2 regions of the Pseudomonas sp. S2_A02 genome follow, and region 1 is predicted to be linked to the other one. Evidence: predicted binding sites of a transcription regulator. Region 1 holds the regulator's gene; the other holds the start of a gene.
The links. Region 1 encodes FliA, which starts transcription of late flagellar genes. Its sites were predicted from a motif close to CTAAAGTTTNNNNNNNNNNNGCCGNTAA; they were not measured.
Positions count from the first base shown of each region.

Region 2: motA (flagellar motor stator protein MotA) is a predicted target of FliA. The motif match lies at 5,672-5,699, and genes of this name have one in related genera.

Region 1 covers NZ_CP162776.1:1,912,247-1,919,756, forward strand. Annotated here, with positions in the region: partial or broken gene AB4O41_RS08725 (chemotaxis protein CheA) at 1-1,217, opposite strand, end outside; gene AB4O41_RS08730 (protein phosphatase CheZ) at 1,271-2,059, opposite strand; gene AB4O41_RS08735 (chemotaxis response regulator CheY) at 2,090-2,461, opposite strand; gene fliA (RNA polymerase sigma factor FliA) at 2,629-3,369, opposite strand; gene fleN (flagellar synthesis regulator FleN) at 3,366-4,196, opposite strand; gene flhF (flagellar biosynthesis protein FlhF) at 4,314-5,639, opposite strand; gene flhA (flagellar biosynthesis protein FlhA) at 5,651-7,510, opposite strand, start outside.
Region 2 covers NZ_CP162776.1:3,083,424-3,090,933, reverse strand. Annotated here, with positions in the region: gene serB (phosphoserine phosphatase SerB) at 1-7, shown strand, start outside; gene AB4O41_RS14205 (molecular chaperone) at 137-1,927, opposite strand; gene asd (archaetidylserine decarboxylase) at 2,172-3,032, opposite strand; gene AB4O41_RS14195 (rhodanese-like domain-containing protein) at 3,052-3,867, opposite strand; gene AB4O41_RS14190 (HDOD domain-containing protein) at 4,070-5,602, opposite strand; gene motA (flagellar motor stator protein MotA) at 5,768-6,619, shown strand; partial or broken gene motB (flagellar motor protein MotB) at 6,623-7,510, shown strand, end outside.

The sequences.
Region 1 (7,510 bases):
GAGGTTCGACACGGCCTTGGACATGGCTTCGTCGCCGCTGTTGAGGCCCAGACGGACCAAGCGGTTACGTACCAGTACCAACTCGCCGACCATGTTCATGATTTCGTCGAGACGCGCGGTATCGACCCGCACGGTAGTCTCGGCTTCGCTGGCCGGTTTTTCCGGTGGCGGCGCAGCCAGGGCACGAGCAGGCGCCGGTGCAGCAGCGGCAGCAGGCTTGGGCGCTTGGGCTTTTGGCTCAGGCGCTTTGGCGACAGGTGCCGGCGCCGCAGCCTTGACGACTGGGGTTGCGACCGCCGAAGCAGCAGAACCGGCGCCCACTTCAGTGAACTTGCCTTTACCGTGCAATTCGTCGAGCAGCGATTCGAACTCATGATCGGAGATCAGATCACCGCCGGCCGCTTTAGCGGTTGGCGCAGCCGGGCCGGAGCCGAAGCAATTGCCGATTCCAGCGCATCGACCGCAAAGTTGCCTTTGCCGTGCAGCTGATCGAGCAGTGCTTCGAACTCGTCATCGGTGATGTCGGAGCTGTCGCCTGCCGCTTTCGGGACAGCCGATGCTGCGGGCGCAGCGACCACTGCATCGGCGGCGAACTGGCCTTTGCCGTGCAATTGATCGAGCAACGACTCGAACTCGGCATCGGTGATTTCGTCGCTGGTCGCCGTATCGGCGGCAGGCGGAGCAACCACAGGCGCCTCGGCCTGAGCCTTGACGGCATTCAGCGAGTCCAGCAGTTGTTCGAATTCGTTATCGGTAATGTCGCCGGATTCACTTTCAGCGGCCGGCTCTTGCACCACTTCAGCGACAAGTGCCGCTTCATCGGCGGTTTGCGGCTCGGCCAGGCGGGCCAGAGCAGCCAGCAATTCAGGTGTGGCAGCCGTGATTGGGCTGCGTTCGCGGACTTCGCTGAACATGCCGTTCACCGCGTCCAGTGCTTCGAGAACCACGTCCATCAGTTCCGAGTCGACGCGTCGTTCACCCTTGCGCAGGATGTCGAACACGTTCTCGGCGATGTGACAGCACTCCACCAGCTCATTGAGCTGGAGGAAGCCGGCGCCCCCTTTTACAGTGTGAAAACCGCGAAAAATTGCATTGAGCAAATCCGCATCATCCGGTCGGCTTTCAAGCTCGACCAGCTGTTCGGACAGTTGCTCTAGAATCTCGCCGGCCTCAACCAGGAAATCCTGAAGGATCTCTTCATCGGCGCCGAAGCTCATTAAGGGGGTGCTCCTGAGGTCTAAAAACCTAAAAAACCTAAAATGCTAAAACTCTAAAATCCTAGGCTGGATAACAAATCGTCCACATCGTCCTGACCGGACACAACGTCTTCTCTTTTATCGGCATGAATCTGCGGACCTTCACCCTGAGAGAGATGTTTTTGTGGATCTTTTTCAGCCAGCATCGCTTCACGGTCATGTTCGATACCCGCAAAGCGGTCTACCTGGCTGGCCATGAGCACGAGCTTGAGCAGGTTGCTTTCAACTTCGGTGACCAACTGGGTCACGCGTTTGATCACCTGACCGGTGAGGTCCTGGTAATCCTGGGCCAGCAGAATGTCGTTGAGGTTGCTCGACACGACGCGGTTGTCTTCACTGCTGCGTGTCAGGAAACCGTCGACGCGCCGGGCCAGTTCGCGGAACTCTTCAGCCCCGACTTCGCGACGCATGAACCTCCCCCAATCCGTGCTCAGCGCCTGAGCTTCATCGCTCAGGCCGTTGATCAACGGTGTGGCGTTTTCCACCAGGTCCATGGTGCGGTTGGCCGCAGCCTCGGTCAGCTTGACCACATAACCCAGGCGCTCAGTGGCATCGGTGATCTGAGACACTTCCTCGGCTTGCGGCATGTGCGGATCAATCTGGAAATTGACGATCGCGCTATGCAGCTCGCGGGTGAGCTTGCCCACTTCCTGATACAGGCCGCGGTCACGGGTCTGGTTGAGCTCATGGATCAGTTGCACAGCGTCGCCGAACCTGCCTTTTTCAAGGCTCTCGACCAGTTCGACCGCGTGTTTTTTCAGGGTCGATTCGAAATCGCCCTGTGAAGATTCGTTTTGCTCCATAGCTCCCCCGTGACGGACTGGCTTTGCACATCAACCGATGCGTTCGAAGATCTTTTCAATCTTGTCTTTCAACGCTTGAGCCGTGAATGGCTTGACCACATAGCCGTTCACACCCGCCTGAGCGGCTTCGATGATTTGCTCGCGCTTGGCTTCAGCGGTCACCATCAGCACCGGCAGGTGCTTGAGCTTTTCATCGGCGCGCACGTGACGCAGCAGATCGATGCCGGTCATGCCAGGCATATTCCAGTCCGTTACCAGAAAGTCGATGCCCCCGCTGTTGAGAACCGGAATGGCAGTGACGCCATCGTCAGCCTCGACCGTGTTGGTGAACCCAAGGTCACGCAACAGGTTTTTTATGATCCGCCGCATCGTTGAGAAGTCATCAACGATGAGGATTTTCATGTTCTTGTTCAATTCGACCTCCAAGCAGTCTTAAACGCGCCCAGCACCTGGACACGCCATTTCAATCAATCCGGCAAAGCACTCAATGACTGTCTGGAGCACAACAGATCGAAACCGGTGCGGTTCAACACCACACCTGCTCCATTCGCAGTGTCCCCACACTGCCTTCAGCGCGCTCGCCACTCCCCCAAACGCCCCCGCAAACGGGCCGCGCACTGGCTGTGTAACTGGCTGACCCGCGATTCGCTGACCCCCAGGACCTCACCGATTTCCTTGAGATTCAACTCTTCGTCGTAGTACAGCGCCAACACCAGTCGCTCACGCTCCGGCAAATTGGCAATCGCGTCCGCCAGCGCCGCCTGGAAGCGTTCATCTTCCAGATCGCGTGACGGCTCGAGATGAGCACTGGCGCCATCCTCATGCAGCCCTTCGTGTTCGCCGTCCTGCAACAGATCGTCGAAACTGAATAACCGGCTGCCGAGGGTGTCGTTCAAAATCCCGTAATAATCGTCGAGACTCAATTGGAGTTCGGCCGCAACTTCGTGATCTTTAGCGTCACGGCCGGTTTTAGCTTCAATCGAGCGAATCGCGTCGCTGACCATGCGGGTATTGCGGTGAACCGAACGTGGCGCCCAGTCCCCCTTGCGCACTTCATCGAGCATCGCGCCGCGGATTCGAATGCCCGCGTACGTCTCGAAACTCGCGCCTTTGCTGGCGTCGTATTTGGTTGATACTTCAAGCAGGCCGATCATGCCGGCCTGGATCAGGTCTTCGACCTGGACACTGGCCGGCAAACGCGCCAGCAAATGGTAGGCAATGCGTTTGACCAGTGGCGCGTAACGCTCGATTAGTTCGTACTGCGCGTCACGTGCCGACTTCTTGTAGAGGTTGTAACCACTGGCTGTCATAGGACGGGTCCTGCCGTTTGTTGCACGAGGCGCTCGACGAAAAATTCCAGATGCCCACGCGGGTTGGCCGGCAGCGGCCAGGTATCGACCTTCTGCGCAATGGCCTTGAATGCCAGAGCGCACTTGGAACGGGGAAAGGCTTCGTAGACGGCACGCTGCTTCTGCACGGCCTTGCGCACGCTTTCGTCGTAAGGCACCGCGCCAACGTATTGCAAGGCGACGTCAAGAAAACGATCGGTGACCTTGGTCAACTTGGCGAACAGGTTGCGGCCCTCCTGCGGGCTCTGCGCCATGTTGGCCAGGACGCGGAAACGATTCATGCCGTAGTCGCGGTTCAGCAGTTTGATCAGCGCGTAGGCGTCGGTAATGGAGGTTGGTTCGTCGCACACCACCAGCAAGACTTCCTGGGCTGCGCGCACGAAACTGACTACCGAGTCACCAATGCCCGCAGCGGTGTCGATCACCAATACGTCGAGGTTGTCGCCGATGTCGCTGAAGGCCTGGATCAGGCCGGCATGCTGGGCCGGGCTCAGATGAACCATGCTCTGGGTGCCGGACGCGGCCGGGACGATGCGGATACCGCCGGGCCCTTGCAGCAGCACGTCGCGCAGCTCACACCGGCCTTCGATCACATCGGCCAAAGTACGTTTGGGTGTCAGCCCCAGCAGGACGTCGACATTCGCCAGCCCCAGATCGGCGTCCAGCAGCATGACGCGCCGGCCGAGCTCAGCTAGAGCCAGGGACAAGTTCACTGACACGTTAGTCTTCCCGACGCCACCTTTGCCGCCGGTCACCGCGATCACCTGTACGGGATGCATGCTGCCCATGTTATTTCTTTACCTTGTCTTACTTAGACGGAGGCCACATTACTGGCTGCGCGTTCACTAACTGAACAATGCATTGGCAGACCATCGATGTAGGTACAAAAACTGTTCATTAATACCTCAGCCAACCCGCTTGGTCGGACTGTGGTAGAGGTCAGCGAACATATCAGCCATGGCTTCTTCGCTGGGTTCTTCCTGCATTTGCACGCTAACGGCGCGGCTGACCAACTGATGACGACGCGGCAGATGCAAATCATCCGGGATCCGCGGGCCATCGGTCAGGTAAGCCACCGGCAATTCATGACTGATGGCCAGGCTCAACACCTCACCCAGGCTTGCCGTTTCATCCAGTTTAGTCAGGATGCAGCCAGCTAGCCCGCAACGCTTGTAACTATGATAAGCGGCGGTTAGAACCTGTTTTTGGCTAGTGGTTGCCAAGACCAGATAGTTTTTTGATTTGATCCCTCGTCCGGCCAGGCTTTCAAGCTGCATGCGCAGTGCCGGATCGCTGGCCTGCAGGCCGGCGGTATCGATCAGCACCACGCGTTTGCGCAGCAAGGGTTCCAGCGCCTGCACCAGCGATTGGCCCGGATCGACGTGGGTGACCGACACGTTGAGGATGCGGCCCAGGGTCTTGAGCTGTTCCTGAGCACCGATGCGATAGCTGTCCATGCTCACCAGCGCGATGTTCTGCGCGCCGTACTTGAGCACATAACGGGCCGCGAGCTTGGCCAGCGTGGTGGTCTTGCCCATGCCAGCCGGGCCGACCATCGCAATTACACCGCCCTCTTCCAAGGGCTCGACTTCCGGGGTGGCAATCATCCGCGCCAGGTGCGCGAGCAACATGCGCCAAGCCTGACGTGGTTCTTCAATGTCGGTAATCAGTGCCAGCAGATCGCGCGACAACGGGCCGGACAGGCCGATGCGTTGCAGGCGTCGCCAGAGGTTGGCCTGGGCCGGACGGCTGCCTTGTAGCTGATTCCAGGCCAGCGAGCCGAGTTGCACTTCCATCAGTTCACGCAGGCTGTTGAGCTCGAAACGCATCGAGTCGAACGCACGCGGGTCGACACCGGTCGCTGCGGCAGGCGCGGGTGCCGGACGCCGAGGCTCGGCCAGCGTTGGCTCGATCAGTGGCTCGGCGGCGGTCAACGGCAGGCCGGCGAACAACTGGCGATTGGTGGCTTTGTCGCTCTCGCCATCGCCACGCAGGCTCAGTTCGGCCTGGGCGGTGACGATCCGCGACTGGGTCTTGCGCAGCTCGTCCTCGAGTTCCATGTTTGGAACACGCGGGGCCAGCGCCGACAGTTTGTAATCCAGGGCAGCCGTCAGCTCGACACCGCCAGCGATCCGGCGATTGCCAATGATGGCGGCGTCGGCGCCCAGCTCATCACGAACCAGTTTCATGGCCTGACGCATATCGGCGGCGAAAAAACGCTTAACTTGCATAAACCACTACCTCAGCCGTTGGGCCCTACTGTCGCAACGATGGTCACTTGCTTGTTGTCAGGGATTTCCTGGTAAGCCAACACATGCAAACCCGGGACTGCCAGTCGGCCGAATCGCGAGAGCATCGCGCGAACCGGACCGGCCACCAGCAGAATCACCGGTTGACCTTGCATTTCCTGACGCTGCGCCGCTTCGATCAACGAGCGCTGCAGTTTCTCTGCCATGCTTGGCTCCAGCAGAACACCCTCTTCCGAGCCTTGTCCTGCCTTCTGAAGACTATTGAGCAATATTTGTTCCAACCTTGGTTCCAAGGTGATCACAGGCAGCTCCGACTCAGTGCCTACAATGCTTTGCACGATTGCACGAGATACGCCGACGCGCACCGCGGCCACCAAAGCGGCAGTATCTTGACTCTTGGCGGCGTTGTTCGCGATGGCTTCGGCGATGCTGCGAATGTCCCGTACCGGCACTTGTTCGGCGAGCAATGCCTGCAAGACCTTGAGCAGTTGCGACAGCGAAACCACCCCCGGCACCAGCTCTTCAGCCAGTTTCGGTGAGCTTTTGGCCAGCAATTGCATGAGTTGCTGGACTTCTTCGTGTCCGATCAGCTCGCTGGAGTGCTTGTACAGAATCTGGTTCAAGTGGGTCGCCACTACCGTACTGGCATCGACCACGGTGTAGCCGAGGGATTGTGCTTGGGCACGCTGGCTGATTTCGATCCAGACCGCCTCCAGACCAAAAGCCGGATCTTTGGCGGTGATGCCGTTGAGCGTGCCGTAGACCTGCCCCGGGTTGATCGCCAGCTCGCGGTCCGGGTAAATCTCGGCCTCGGCCAGGATCACTCCCATCAGGGTCAGGCGATAGGCGCTGGGCGCCAGGTCGAGGTTGTCACGGATATGCACGGTCGGCATCAGGAAGCCCAGGTCCTGGGAGAGCTTTTTACGCACACCCTTGATCCGTGCCAGCAACTGACCCCCCTGGTTGCGATCCACCAGCGGGATCAGGCGGTAGCCGACTTCCAGGCCGATCATGTCGATCGGGGTCACGTCATCCCAGCCAAGCTCTTTGGTTTCCTGAGCACGGGCCGGCGATGGCAGCAGTTCCTGCTGACGCTTGACCTCTTGCAGCGCCTGAACCTTGACCGCGTTCTGCTTCTTCCAAAACAGGTAAGCGCCGCCGGCCGCCAGGGCTGCCATGCTCAGAAAGGAGAAGTGCGGCATGCCCGGCACCAGACCCATCACCGCCATCAAGCCAGCGGCCACTGCAAGGGCTTTCGGCGAGGCGAACATCTGACGATTGATCTGCTTGCCCATGTCTTCCGAGCCGGAAGCACGGGTCACCATGATCGCAGCGGCAGTCGACAACAGCAGTGATGGCAATTGCGCCACCAAACCGTCACCGATGGTCAACAGCGCATAAACCTTGCCGGCATCACCAAAGCTCATGCCGTGCTGGAAGATACCGACCGCCATGCCGCCGATCAGGTTGATGAACAGAATCAGCAGGCCGGCGATGGCGTCACCGCGCACGAACTTGCTGGCACCGTCCATCGAACCGTAGAACTCAGCTTCCTGAGCCACTTCCATCCGGCGCAGTTTCGCCTGGTTCTGATCGATCAGGCCGGCGTTCAAGTCGGCGTCGATCGCCATCTGTTTGCCGGGCATCGCGTCGAGGGTGAAGCGCGCGCTCACCTCGGAAATCCGCCCGGCACCCTTGGTCACCACGACGAAGTTGATGATCATCAAAATCGCAAAGACCACGATACCGACCACGTAGTTACCGCCGATCACCACTTCACCGAAGGCCTGGATCACCTTACCGGCGGCGGCATGGCCATCCTGACCGTGAAGCATCACCACCCGCGTCGAGGC
Region 2 (7,510 bases), 1.2 Mb from region 1:
GCTCTGAGTTTTGTATTGACTGACAGGGCCTCTTCGCGAGCAAGCCCGCTCCCACATTGATCGTGTGATCGACATAGATCCAATGTGGGAGCGGGCTTGCTCGCGAAGGGCGCGCCGCGGTTTTACAGACTTACGCTCAAAGCGACTTCCACAACGAATCAAACTCTTCCACTGCCCCGACTACGCCGCTCCTCGCGGCGTTTTCGTTTCTGGCTGTCTCAAGCGAACGGTAGGCAAACTGATTAAAGCTGTTGGTGCTCGCCACCCGACGCTCCAACCCGGCCGGGTGTTCCTCGCCGTTGATATTGATCAGCACCTTGTTGCCTTCCTGGAACGGCAGGCGCGGGGTGAGCAGGGTGGCCGGCAGGTCGATGGCGCTGATGGCGGGCAGCGACAGTCCGCGCAAGTACTGGCTGTGCTCGTCGCCGGAGCGTATCAGTTGCAGGCCGCAGGGTTCGGCACAAGGCGCGACTTGCTCGATACCCATCTGCGTGCCGCCGCCCCGCACCTGGCGGATCCAGCGCACCACTGCAATGCTCCAGCCTTGACCGGCAGCATCCTCGATACCGACCATTTCGCCAGCCTGCAGCTCGGCGGGCACGGCGCCGGGCCAGGCCAGGCAATAGCCGCCAGGACTGTGATTGATCACTGGCAGCACATAGGTCGGGAAATGCTGCTGGCGGTCGGATGCCTCGTGGCTGTCATCGTTCTGAAGGTGTGGGTATTCGATCTCTTCGTAGGGCAGCAGCGTATCTGCGGTGCCATGGGGAGCGGCGTCGAAGGCGTGGTTCCATTGGTCTTTGGCTCGACCTGTCGGGTCGGTGGCCGAGAACTGCGCGGGACGGGCGCCGGGTTTCTTCAGGATGTCGTTGAACGAGCGTTGCCCGCCGAGATAAAAATGCAATGCGCTCATGCCCACGCACAGGGTCAACGAGCCGTGGCCGACAGTGCGTTGGAAACTGCGCTCGGCGGCCTGGCCCCAGGCGGCATGCAGGTGTTGCAGCGTGTCCAGGTTCAGCCCTACCGGAACGGGCAGCGGCGATACCTTGTCAGCCGGCTGTTGCAGATGGATTTCGATGGCCGCGACCAGAGGTTGCGGGTCAATCCCCAGCAAGCGCTCCTGTTGTTCGGCGAGGAATTTGGAGCGGTAACTCGGGCCAGTGTCGAGATCCGGGGCGATGGCAAACAACCCGCTGTCCGGTTTGGCTGGTTGCAGCTTGATCCACTGGCTCCAGGGTTCGAGCACCTCGGCGAGCCGGGCGATCTGATTCTGGCGCAGTTGATTGCAGCGTGAAGCACCCAGGAGGAGGGCGACGACGTAGGTTTGCTCGATGCTCAGGCTTTGTGTCTGGCTGGCCAGTTCATCGCGCACGCTCAGATTTTGCAGTTGGAACTGACAGCCAATCCGGTACAGCTGATGTAACTCGAGCCACAGATTTTCGGGCGCCGGACAATAGAGTTCAGTGGCGCGGATCAATGCGCCGTTCAGGCAATGGATTGCCCGTTGCAAAGCCTGGGTCAGCGGCGGCGCACGGTCCTTGCTGAAGCGCGGTGCGATGCGGATGACGATTTGCTTGTAGCCGATTGCCAAGTGGCTCTGCAGCGCCTGGCAAAGGTTGGCGATCTTGCGCGAGCGCTCGTCGAGCACAATCGCCTGATGCAGGAAGTGCCGCTCCAGGTGCTTGCAGACGTAATACACCTCGGGCCGCAGCAGTTCGAGTAATTGCAGGCGATTGTCGCTGGGCGTGAGCAGTTGGTTGAGTTCGCTCAAGCCTTGATACAACTGGCGAGCGGTTTCGCCGATGTTGGCTTTGGGCAGGTTGGCGATCCAGCGCTTGAGGTCGCGAGGCGTGGCTTCGCAGAAAGTCAGACGCGACTGCGTCGGGATCGGTGCGCGTAGCAACAGGACAGGATTGGTCTCATTCATGCCGTAGACAAACTCCGACCGGGAAATGGGCAGTGAATGACTTGACTGTAGCAGCTATGAACGCGGAGGGGGTGTCACGATATTTATGCCGCACTTGCTTTTGTAGGAGCTGCCGAAGGCTGCGATCTTTTGATCTTCAACATTTTCAGCCGCGCCGAAAATCAAGATCAAAAGATCGCAGCCTTCGGCAGCTCCTACAGGGGGATGCGCCGCCCGGAAGAAATTCGGGGCGGCGCATCCGGGATCAGGCTGTCGGCAAACCGATACCCTGGCCCATCTGCACCGGTGAAAGAGCGCCCAGCCCTTCAGCCCATTTCACTTGATCCGGCCCAAACAGCACGACAGCCGTAGAGCCGAGCTTGAAGCGACCCAATTCCGCGCCTTTCTCCAGATGGATCGGCGCACGGGCGGCTTCGTCGTAACGGAAGGTTTTCAGCTCGCGCTTGGGCGGTGTCACCAAGCCGGCCCAGACCGTTTCGATCGACGCCACAATCATCGCGCCCACCAGCACCACGGCCATCGGGCCACGTTCGGTGTCGAAAATGCACGCTACACGCTCGTTGCGAGCGAACAGTTCCGGTACGTTTTCAGCGGTGGTCTGGTTGACCGAGAAGATGCGGCCGGGGATGTAGACCATCTCGCGCAGCGTACCGGCCAGCGGCATGTGCACACGGTGGTAATCCTTGGGCGACAGGTAAATGGTGGCGAAATCACCGCCCATGAATGGCGCTGCGTTGGCTGCGTCACCACCCAGCAGTTCCAGCACGCTGAAGCTGTGGCCCTTGGCCTGAAAAACGCGACCGTGTTCGATTGGGCCGAGTTGGCTGACGGCTCCGTCGGCCGGGCTGAGGATCGCGCCTGGGGTTTGGTCCAGCGGGCGAGCGCCGTCTTTCAAGGCACGGGTGAAGAATGCATTGAAGTGCTCGTAAGCCGTCAAGTCTTCGACCAGCGCCTGGGACATGTCCACTTGATAACGCTTGGCGAACCAGGCGGTTAAGGCGTTCTTGAACCAGCGCACGCGGCATTCGGCAATGCAGCCGGCCAGTCGCGAAAGCAAGTGGTGGGGTAGCAGGTACTGGCTGAGGATAAACAAACGCTTATTCATTAACTGTCCTTAAAAAACCTTAAATCTCTACGGGCGTGTCGGGATGGTTGCCCCATTCGCCCCAGGAGCCGGCGTAACCTTTGACTCGCGGATAACCGAGCGACTTGGCTACTAGATACGTGAAGCCAGAACGATGGTGAGTCTGGCAGTGGGTAATGACTTCTTTGTCTTTGGTGATACCGAGTTGTTCGAGGATTTTCGGCATGTCGGTGCGGATGCGCAGGTTGCGCGCTTGATCCATGCCGGCTGTCCACTCGAAATTGACCGCGCCGGGAATATGCCCGCCCTTGGCTGCGAGGACTTTTTCGCCGGAGTATTCCAGCGGCCCGCGTGCGTCCCAGATTGCCAGGTCGGTGGCACCGAGACGGCTTTGCAGGTATTCGCGGGTGGCGATGGGTTCGTCGTGCAGGGTCAGGGCGATCGGGCCGCCGACCGCTGGCGGGATCTGGATCGACATGGGCAAGCCTTCTGCCAGCCAGGCCGGCAGGCCGCCGTCGATATAGTGATAGTTGCTGTGGCCGATGACATCCAGCAGCCAGATAAAGCGCCCGGCCCAACCACCGCCTTCGTCGTCATAGACGACGTAGACCGCATCGGGGTTGTGGCCCAGTTCGCCGAACAATGCTTCAAGCGCGGCCTGGGTCGGCAGCAGGCCTGGCGCAGGCGCCTGACCCAGTTGAGTACGTTTTGGATCGACAAAGCGTGCTCCGGGGATATGCCCTGCGGCATAGCGGGCGCTGCTGGTCAGGTCCACCAGAATCAGTTCGCGGGAGTCGAGACGCGGGAGCAGGTCGCTCGGCTCGATCACCAGCGCCAAGCCAGAGAAGTCAGACATGTGAGGTCTCCAGAGCACAAAGGGAGAGGATTGTAGCGCAGCGTCATGAGGGTCTGTTATCAGTTATTTCGGCCAGCCCTGTGGGAGCGAGCCTGCTCGCGATAGCGGTGGGTCAGACAATATTGATGCTGAATTTACCGGCGTCATCGCGAGCAGGCTCGCTCCCACAAGTGTGCGCAACTTAACTGACTGGCATCAGCCCCTAGCGGTGGCTAAAGCTGTGCAGGGCCTTTTCGATGCACTGCGCGGTTTTGCCGAATGCTTGCACGGTAATTTCCGAGAACGGCCCGCCGCCCTGATCCGCCACCACGATCATGATCACCCGACCGTTGTTGACCAGGGAGCGCAGCAGCAAGTGCTCACCGCTGAACTGTTTACGCAGGCTGGCCGGCAACAGGGACGAGAATTGTGCGTTGTTGGCTGGCGTCAGGCGCACCTGGGCCTGTTGCGCGAGCAGGCGCTGCAGCACGGTGCTTTGGTTGACCACCAGGTTCAGGCCGGCTACTTCTTTGGGCAACCCGGCAGTCTGGTGCACGCGCAGATTAGCGTGCGTACGGTCGGCCATCAGGATCATCACCCGCCGCATGCCGCACGCCACCAGGGCGTCTCGGGCCGATGTGGTCAAGTGCATGGCATTGGTAAAAGGGCTCGGCTCCACTAGCAGTTCGGCGCATTGTTTACGCCACTTCGCCAGGTCTTCGGCGGTGGGTGCCGGGGCCGGCAGCAAACCAGCGTGAACACGGTTCATGCCCGAAGGCCAGATCAGCGCTTCGGCCGGGTGCCACAGGTCAGGCATGGCATGTTGGCGGGCGCTGTTGGCAGCTTGCTGGTGCAATTGTTGTTGCACCTCATCCATCGGCATTTGCAAATAAAGGCTGGTCAGGTATTGCCAGCGTTCGCAATGAGGATTGTCCCAGGCTTGTTGTGCCGACAATGCCAGACCATTGGCCAGCAGCACGGTATTGGCAGGCTGATTGAGCCAGCGTCGCAACGTCGGGTCGTCATCGAGGCGGTTTTGCTGGCGCAATGGGTGATCGCTGTCGCGAGCGATGCGCAGGACTTTCACCAATTCGCGTTGTTCGCTGCGCAGCAGCCGATAACCCTGTTGCACCCAGATCGGCAAACGCCAGACATCCACCAGCGCCTGACAGATTTCCAGCAGGCGCACACCGAACAATTGCTTTTCGACTTTGCGCGCCGACTCACCTTTATGGATGACCCGCAGCTCCCATTCTTCGAGCAGATGCGGATGGGTCAACGCCATGGGCCACAGTGGCGAAAGAAACAGCAGGCTGCCCCAGTGGATGTCCTGCCACAACCGCGCCAGGCGACCGGCAAAAAAACCATTGGCTTGTTGGGTGGCGTGCTGGCTGATCAGTTGAAGCTGGCGCAAGGCGACAGGGATTTGCGATTGGGATTCGGCGGGCAGGCGCTCGAGCAATTCTTCGGTGCGTTTCAAGCCGAGACGATTGATCGCCACTTCAAGGTTTTCAGCGGGCTCGGTCATGCTGCCTTGGGTGTGGCGGTTGGCTTCGCGAATCACGCTCAAGGCCAGGGCCGGGCTGTCCTGCATCAGTTCGGCGATGTCTCGCAGTGAACTGCGGTTATCGCGGATGGCTTTGCTGACCTGATCGTGACTGGCTTGCGGAACCGGCAGGCGCACACCATCGAGAAGCTTGACCCAGTCTTCGAGCGTGGTTGGTTTTGGCGTTGGGACGTTCGTTTCGTTAGCCATGTCTGGACGCAATCATCGTCTGCATTACCTATCCCTGCACGGGTCAAAATAGCTTTTCGCCTGAACTGGCTATAGTCTGGCGCAGTTTTGCCGATAAGTAGAAGAAGAGATTTTTTAACTTCCGAATATGACCTTGAACCCGACTCAGTAAGTGCTCTCCTACCTATGGCTAAAATTATCGGCATCATCGTCGTATTCGCGAGCGTGCTCGGCGGATACGTGCTTTCCCACGGCAAGATTGCCGCTCTTATCCAGCCTTTCGAGGTGATGATTATCGGGGGGGCGGCCCTTGGCGCATTTCTGCAGGCCAACCCTGGTTACATGACGATGCATGTGCTCAAGAAGTCCTTGGGCATGTTCAATTCGCGTTTCAACCACACCTTCTACCTGGAAGTGCTGGGCCTGATTTACGAGATCCTCAACAAGAGCCGCCGCGAAGGCATGATGGCGATCGAAGGTGACATCGAAGATGCCGCCGCGAGCCCGATTTTCGCCAAGTACCCGGCGGTGCTCAAAGACGAACGCATGACCGCGTTCATCTGCGATTACCTGCGCATCATGTCCTCCGGCAACATGGCTCCCCATGAGCTGGAAGGCCTGTTCGATATGGAACTCTACAGCCTCAAGGAAGACCTCGAGCACCCTTCCCACGCGGTGAACGGCATCGCCGACGCCATGCCCGGTTTCGGTATCGTCGCGGCGGTATTGGGTATCGTGGTGACCATGGCTTCCCTCGGTGAAGGCGACCAGAAATCCATCGGTCTGCACGTGGGTGCGGCACTGGTTGGTACCTTCTTCGGTATTCTTGCGGCTTACGGTTTCTTCGGCCCGCTGGCCCACTCCCTGGCTCACGACGCCAAGGAAGAACTGAACGTCTACGAAGCCATCAAGGCCTCGCTGGTAGCTTCGGCTTCCGGCATGCCGCCATCGCTGGCGGTGGAGTTCGGTCGCAAGGTTCTGTACCCGGCGCACCGTCCTAGCTTCGCTGAGCTGGAACAAGCGGTTCGCGGTCGCTAAGTCATGGAAAATAACCAGCCGATAATCATCAAGCGCGTCAAGCGCATCGCCGGCGGGCATCACGGGGGGCCTGGAAAATCGCCTTCGCGGACTTCGCGACGGCGATGATGGCGTTCTTCCTGGTGCTGTGGCTGTTGTCCACGGCAACGCCGGAACAGAAGATCGCCATTGCCGGTTACTTCAAGGACCCGGTCGGTTTTTCCGAAAGCGGCACGCCGTACATCATCGATCTGGGCGGCACGCCGACCCTGGCGCCGGAGAGCACTCTCAACCCCGAGGTGAAATCTCAGCCTCAGCCAGACAAGGTGACGATCGACTCCGAACAGGTCGAAGGCATGGCCGAGCAGGTCGAGAAAGAGCGCCTGGAATTGCTGCTGCAAGAGTTGCAGAACAAGGTCGAAGAAAACCCGCAGTTGCAGAAGTTCAAGGACCAGATCCTCTTCGAGATCACTCAGGACGGTTTGCGCATTCAGATCGTGGACGCCGAAAACCGTCCGATGTTCGACTCCGGCAGTGCGCGTCTGAAGCCGTATTTCGAAGACATCCTGCTGGCCATGGCCGACACCATCAAAGCGGTGCCGAACAAGATCAGCATCAGCGGCCACACCGATGCCAAGCCGTACTCGGGCACCGGCGACTTCGGCAACTGGGAACTCTCGGCCAACCGCGCCAACGCGGCTCGCCGTGCGCTGGTCGCGGGCAGCTATCCGGATGCTCAGGTCGCGCGAGTCGTGGGCTACGCCTCGTCCGCGTTGTTCGACCGGGAAAACCCGTTCAACCCGGTCAACCGCCGCATCGACATCGTCGTGCTGACCAAAAAAGCCCAGCGTGCCATCGAAGGTTCGCAAGGTGCCGAACCTGCGCCAATGCCGACGCAAGGGCAGGGTGGCC